Linked DNA regions of Proteiniborus sp. DW1. The protein of the gene in region 1 interacts with the protein of each later gene in a pairwise test. Links are inferred from orthologs where the notes say so. Each region holds a gene or a part of one and is shown on either strand. Other genes may lie near its edges.

The links.
Region 2: the proteins of ribD (region 1) and DW1_RS13020 interact in binary tests that used the Escherichia coli proteins (3 or more experiments, as listed by UniProt). The link is inferred for Proteiniborus sp. DW1 from one-to-one orthologs.

Annotation. Positions count from the first base shown.
Region 1 is NZ_FMDO01000056.1:71,780-75,097, forward strand. Bases 91-3,072 are described here. They hold ribD (bifunctional diaminohydroxyphosphoribosylaminopyrimidine deaminase/5-amino-6-(5-phosphoribosylamino)uracil reductase RibD), read right to left. Parts: upstream 2,134-3,072; coding sequence 1,048-2,133; downstream 91-1,047. Other genes in these bases: DW1_RS13795 (bifunctional 3,4-dihydroxy-2-butanone-4-phosphate synthase/GTP cyclohydrolase II), read right to left, coding at 91-374; DW1_RS13800 (riboflavin synthase), read right to left, coding at 393-1,043; DW1_RS13810 (arsenate reductase family protein), read right to left, coding at 3,040-3,072. Also shown: more of DW1_RS13795, read right to left, coding at 1-90; more of DW1_RS13810, read right to left, coding at 3,073-3,318. UniProt on the Escherichia coli protein: Converts 2,5-diamino-6-(ribosylamino)-4(3h)-pyrimidinone 5'-phosphate into 5-amino-6-(ribosylamino)-2,4(1h,3h)-pyrimidinedione 5'-phosphate.
Region 2 is NZ_FMDO01000054.1:9,421-12,641, forward strand. The notes cover bases 73-2,957. They hold DW1_RS13020 (acetyl-CoA carboxylase biotin carboxylase subunit), read right to left. Parts: upstream 2,249-2,957; coding sequence 896-2,248; downstream 73-895. Other genes in these bases: accD (acetyl-CoA carboxylase, carboxyltransferase subunit beta), read right to left, coding at 73-877; accB (acetyl-CoA carboxylase biotin carboxyl carrier protein), read right to left, coding at 2,250-2,741; DW1_RS13030 (copper homeostasis protein CutC), read right to left, coding at 2,933-2,957. Outside these bases: DW1_RS13010 (acetyl-CoA carboxylase carboxyltransferase subunit alpha), read right to left, coding at 1-60; more of accD, read right to left, coding at 50-72; more of DW1_RS13030, read right to left, coding at 2,958-3,221. UniProt on the Escherichia coli protein: This protein is a component of the acetyl coenzyme A carboxylase complex; first, biotin carboxylase catalyzes the carboxylation of the carrier protein and then the transcarboxylase transfers the carboxyl group to form malonyl-CoA.

The DNA.
Region 1 (3,318 bases):
CCAGGTTTTCTAAAATCTGACTCTCTTGCATTAAGGTCAAGAACCTTAAGTACAGTAGCTGCTCTCTCATAGGCTGATATTCCTGTTGTTGTCTCAATAGCATCAATTGATACAGTGAATGCAGTCTGATGTGAATCTGTATTTCGTTCCACCATTGATAGAATATTTAATTCTTCTAATCGCTCTCTTATAATAGGTAAGCATATAAGCCCTCTACCGTATTTTGCCATAAAATTGATAGCTTCTGGTGTTACCTTTTCTGCAGCCATTAAAAGATCTCCCTCATTTTCCCTATCTTCGTCGTCTACTACGACTATCATCTTACCTAGCCTTATATCTTCTATTGCTTCCTCTATTGTATCAAACATATTCATTCTCATCCCCCATTTTCTTTATGCAAACCCATGTTCAGTTAAAAATTTAAGATCTATTCCTTTATTAACTACTACCTGCTCTTTTGCTTCAATAAGCTTTTCAATATATTTACCTATCATGTCACATTCTAAGTTGACCTTATCTCCAATCTTCTTGCTTAATAGAGTAGTCATATCCTTAGTGTGAGGAATGATAGAAACTTTAAATGCAAAATCATCTACATATGCTACAGTAAGACTTACTCCGTCTATTGCAATTGAACCTTTTGGCACAATATATTTTAATATTTCAGGAGAAGTTGCAACTGTAATCCATACTGCATTATCTTCCTGTTGAAAATTTTCAATGGTCCCCATTCCATCAATATGCCCACTAACAATATGTCCACCTAAGCTATCCCCTAACCTTAAGGCTCTTTCAAGATTAACTTCATCTCCAGGTAAGAAATGCCCCAAATTACTCCTCCTTATTGTTTCTGCCATTACGTCTACACTAAACCTGTTGCTGTCAAAAGAGGTTACAGTGAGACATACTCCATTAGTGCATATGCTGTCTCCTAGCTTTATCCCTTTTAGAACTTTTCTTGCTTTGATTGTTATTCTTGAGGATTTTGTAGATTTCACCACAGATTCAACTATTCCAATCTCTTCTACCAATCCTGTAAACATTTTTTTAACCCTCCTTTCTAATGTATGCTTCTATCATTATGTCTTGCCCAAAACGGTGAATATCCATATTTTCAAGGTTTATTGCGTCTTTCATATGTGCTTTTCCCAGCCCACCAACTGGAGTTTTTGCAGTATTTCCTCCAATAATTTTCGGAGCAATAAATGCATTTATCTTATCAACTATTCCTTCCTCTAAGGCACTATAATTAAGTTGGCTTCCCCCTTCTAATAAAATGCTATCAATCTTTCTCTCTCCTAGCTCCTTCATAAGAAAAGTCAAGTCAACTCCTCCATTTTTGGAAGGCACTATAATGACTTCAGCCCCCTTTTCTTTAAGCATCTTTACCTTTCCCTTATCAGCTTTACTAGAAACTGCTATGATAGTCACTGCATTTGATTCAAGGTTTAATACCTTTGCTTCAAGGGGAATTCTTCCACTGCTGTCTACAATTATTCTTATGGGGTCACAGCCTTTTCTATCATCTAATCTAGTTGTCAAATATGGGTCATCTGCAAGCACTGTACCTATGCCAACCATAATTCCAGATACCCTATGCCTTAATTCATGAACATATTTCCTAGAAAGCTCTCCAGTAATCCACTTAGATTCATTTGTATAGGTAGCAATTTTACCATCAAGGGTCATTGCAGTTTTCATTATTACGAAGGGTTTCTTTGTAGTTATATATTTAAGAAATATTTCATTTAATCTTTTCACTTCATCCTCAAGAACTCCTACAATCACTTCTATACCAGCTTCCTCTAAAATTTGGATACCTTTTCCGGCTACTATAGGATTAGGGTCCTTTAGCCCTATAACTACTTTCTTTATTCCTTTCTCAACGATTGCTTTAGCACAAGGCGGAGTTTTTCCATAATGAGAGCAAGGTTCTAAAGTAACATACATAGTTGCACCTTTAACATCCTCAGTAGCGTTAAAAAACGCATTAATCTCTGCATGATGATGACCATAAGCCTTATGATAGCCTTCACCAATAATTCTACCTTCTTTTACTATAACTGCTCCTACCAATGGATTTGGATTTGTATACCCTATTCCTCTCTTTGCCAGTTCTAATGCTCTTTTCATGTATTCCATATTAAGACATCACTCCAGTATTGGATAATCAAAAAACCCTGAGATAAATCCCAGGGTATAAAGCCTCTAAAAATTGTCTTGATTATAAGTATTATGATAAAACATAAGCTTATAGCTCAAATTACTTAAAAGTATCTTCTCCCATCCAGACTATACTGTCGGCTTCGGAATTTCACCGAATCAACCTTACGGCTCGCGGGCTATACCGCCGGTAGGGAATTACACCCTGCCCTGAAGATTTATTTATTCAGTTTTTACATGTTAAACTTTAACACAATAATATAAATATGTCAATAAATCAAACTTAAATAGTTCCATCTCTTTGCAGATTCACATAACAAATAGAACTTTAAGCTTTAATTAACCTTGTAGGTACGCTTCCACCACTTTGATACTGCTCATTTTATGTGGCTTCTCAGAAAAATCATTTTTCTTTTCCTTTCTGTCAGCACAGGCCTCTGAACAACTGTTACAGCTTTTATTGCAATTTTCGCTCATAATCTTAGCTCCTTTATTTTAGATTGTTATTTAACTACATGAAACAAATGATTTTACAAAAAACAAGTCACTACTCCAACATCGAATAAAATTTTACAGGCATCCATTTCCATAATACAGGCTAAAACCTTGTTCGCTGCTCTGGTCTTTTGATATCCATGTGTTTCACTAATATTTTGATAGTTATTTACCTAAAGAATATAATTTTAAGGATACAGTTCACAAGATACTAAAAGCAGGAACTAGGCTATACTAAAGGAGAATGGATAACTTTATCTAAATCCATCTTTATATTAAATTAAGGCTAAGATTAGTAATGGGACAAGATTAAGAAAATCCCACCCCAACTATTGACAAAAAGCCACAAAAACCCGCTTCCTATAAAGCAGGTAGGGTTTGTCATTCAATATCAAGGGCAGTCTTCCAATCAGTTTCCTTAAAACCTACCAGCACAAAGTCATCACCAATAAGGATAGGACGCTTTACAAGCATACCGTCTGATGCCAATAGATTATACTGTTCATCCTCACTCATAGTAGGAAGCTTATCCTTCAGCTTCAGTTCTCTATATAGCTGTCCGCTAGTATTGAAGAACTTCTTCAATGCCAAGCCACTTGTTTTATGCCAACTCTTCAACTCTTCTATTGAAGGATTGTTTTCTTTGATATGCCTTTCTTC
Region 2 (3,221 bases), on another replicon or contig:
TTCTATAATTTTATTTTCAAGCTCTATAATTGGCCTTTCAAAGTCTAGATTATCGTTCATCAATCTCACCACCTGATGAATGAATATTTAAAATCTGATATAATGTAGCCTTCATATCTTTTCTAGGAACGATTTTATCTATAAAACCTTTTTCTAATAAAAACTCTGCTCTTTGAAAGCCTTCTGGTAGCTTTTGCTTAATAGTTTGTTCAATAACCCTAGGGCCAGCAAATGCAATTAATGCCTCAGGCTCAGCAATGATTATATCTCCTAACATTGCAAAGCTAGCAGTTACTCCTCCTGTTGTGGGATTTGTTAAGACAGAAATATATAGTAGCCCTTCATCTGATAATCTTCCTAGGGCAGCTGAAGTTTTAACCATTTGCATAAGAGATAGTATGCCTTCCTGCATCCTTGCACCTCCAGATGCAGAAACTATAATAACTGGTAATCTCTTTTCAATTGCCTTTTCTATGGCTCTCGTAATCTTTTCTCCAACTACAGATCCCATGCTTCCCATCATGAAGTTAGGATCCATAACACATATCACACAGTCTTCATCCATTATTTTTCCTTCACCAGTAATAACAGCTTCTTTTTCTCCTGTCTTTTTTATTGCCGTATTTACTTTTTCATTATATTCAGGAAAATCTAGTGGATTAACTGTTTTCATGTATATATCATATTCTATAAATGTATTATTATCTATAAGCTCATTTATTCTCTCTCTTGCACTAACTCTAACCTGTTTACTTTGCCTATTAGTATCTATGTTATTCTTTAAATCCTCTAATTTATAAAGTGCTTTTTCATTATTATCATTCTTGTATAGTGTTATAGTTGCATATTTCTTTTTTTGAAAGAGATCTTTAATCACTGACATCTCTCCTCTCTGCTATGACTCATCATTAAATATTTCTCTTTCTATAAACGAAGTATCTATTTTATTAGCTATAAATCTTTTATTATTTATTATTTTCTTTTGAAACTCAATATTTGTCTCTATTCCTGTAATTGTCATTTCGTCTAAGGCTCTTCTCATTCTGCTAATGGCCTCATCTCTGTCCTTTCCCCATACAATTAATTTTCCTATCATGGAATCATAAGTAGGGGGAATTGGATAGCCACTATAGACATGACTATCCAACCTAACACAGTATCCTCCAGGTGGAAAGAATCCTTCTATCTGACCTGGAGAGGGTCTGAAATTTGCTTTAGGATCTTCTGCATTTATTCTACATTCAATTGCATGCCCATTTATATTAATTTGATCCTGAGTAATATCTAGCCTTTCTCCATATCCTATTTTTATCTGCTCCTTTATCAGGTCTACTCCAGTAATAAGCTCCGTCACAGGATGCTCCACCTGTATTCTTGTGTTCATCTCTAGAAAGTAAAAGTTATTGTATTTGTCTAATAAAAATTCTATGGTTCCTGCGTTTTCGTAGTTTACAGCTTTAGCAGCTTTTATTGCTGCTTCTCCCATCTTGTTTCTTAAGTCATAGTCCATTACCACACATGGGGCCTCTTCTAGTACCTTTTGATTTCTTCTTTGAAGGGAACAGTCTCTTTCCCCAAGATGAACTACATTACCATAAGAGTCTCCTAGAATTTGAAATTCAATATGCCTAGGCTCTTCAATGAATTTTTCTACATACATAGCATCATCATTAAAGGCAGCTAAAGCCTCTGATTTTGCCATGTTAAATTTGTCTACAAACACATCCTCATTTTGAACAAGTCTCATTCCTCTTCCACCACCACCGCTGGCGGCCTTAACCATAACTGGAAACCCTATTTCCTTAGCTATAAATAATGCTTCCAGTGGGTCGTTTGTAGCACTTTCTGAGCCTGGAACTACAGGCACCCCTGCATCTATCATGGTCTTTCTGGCTTGAGATTTGTTCCCCATTTTTTCTATATGCTCTTTTCTAGGACCAATGAATTTAATACCATTAGCTTCACAGGCGTCTACTAGGTCTGGATTTTCTGAAAGAAACCCATATCCAGGATGTATGGCTTCAGATTTTGTAACTAGTGCTGCACTTATAATATTATCTATATTTAAATAGCTTTTCTTTGATGGTGCAGGTCCTATACATATTGCCTCATCTGCCATATGAACATGGACAGAATCTTTATCTATTTCAGAATATATTGCCACAGTCCTTATGCCCATTTCTTTACATGTTCTAATAATTCTAACTGCAATCTCACCTCTATTGGCAATGAGTATTTTTCTAAACATATTAGGACCTCCTTATCCTTATTAAAGGCTGTCCATACTCTACTATATCTTCATTGTTTACTAATATCTCAATAATTTCTCCTGAAGTTTCGCATTCTATTTCATTCATTATTTTCATAGCTTCAATAATGCATAAAGTTTGACCTTGCTCCACTTTGTCTCCAACCTTTACAAAGGGCTCTGATTCAGGGCTAGGACTGCTATAAAAAGTGCCTACAATAGGAGATTTTACGTTGTAGATGCTATCATCTTGATTAAAACTCTTACCATTTTCTTTATTGTCAGAGCTGTCGCTCTTTAACTCCATAGAATTTTCTAAGTCACTATTTTTTTCTATGCTAGCCATATCCTTATTGTCTTTACTTATCTTTTTGCTAACTCTTCCTTCACCTTTTGTTATCATGATTCTTATGTCGCTTTTTTCTATTTCAACCTTTTCTATATTTGTCTTGTCTATAGCTACAATCAAGTCTTTGATATCTTTTATATCCACCAGTATCCCACTCCTTATTTTAATATCGGCTATTAGTACCTAGTACTATTATTTAATATTATAACATAATCTTAGTATGTAATGCAATTATTAAACTATAAAATCATTTAGCGAAAATCTTCTACTTAGTATCAGATAAACAGAAAATAAAAAACCTCTTATATATAAGAGGCTCTTTATAATCCATTATATTAATCTCTCATTTTCATTATCTGAACCAATTCTTTTGTTTTTTCTAAGGAGATTTCTCCAAATGGAGACTTGTTCTCTCTTACTGCCGTTCCAAAATGATAGTCTCTTGCATTGGTTTTTTCCATAATAACCGCTATGTTTTGAAGGTTAAGCCCTCCCCCTAGAATTATATTTATATGGCTTGCACTTGATATCATCTTCTTAATAACTTCAATATTATTCTCTATATTCCCTTTCCCTCCTGCTGTAAGTACATTTGTGATTTGAGGGTATTTTGATAATATTTTT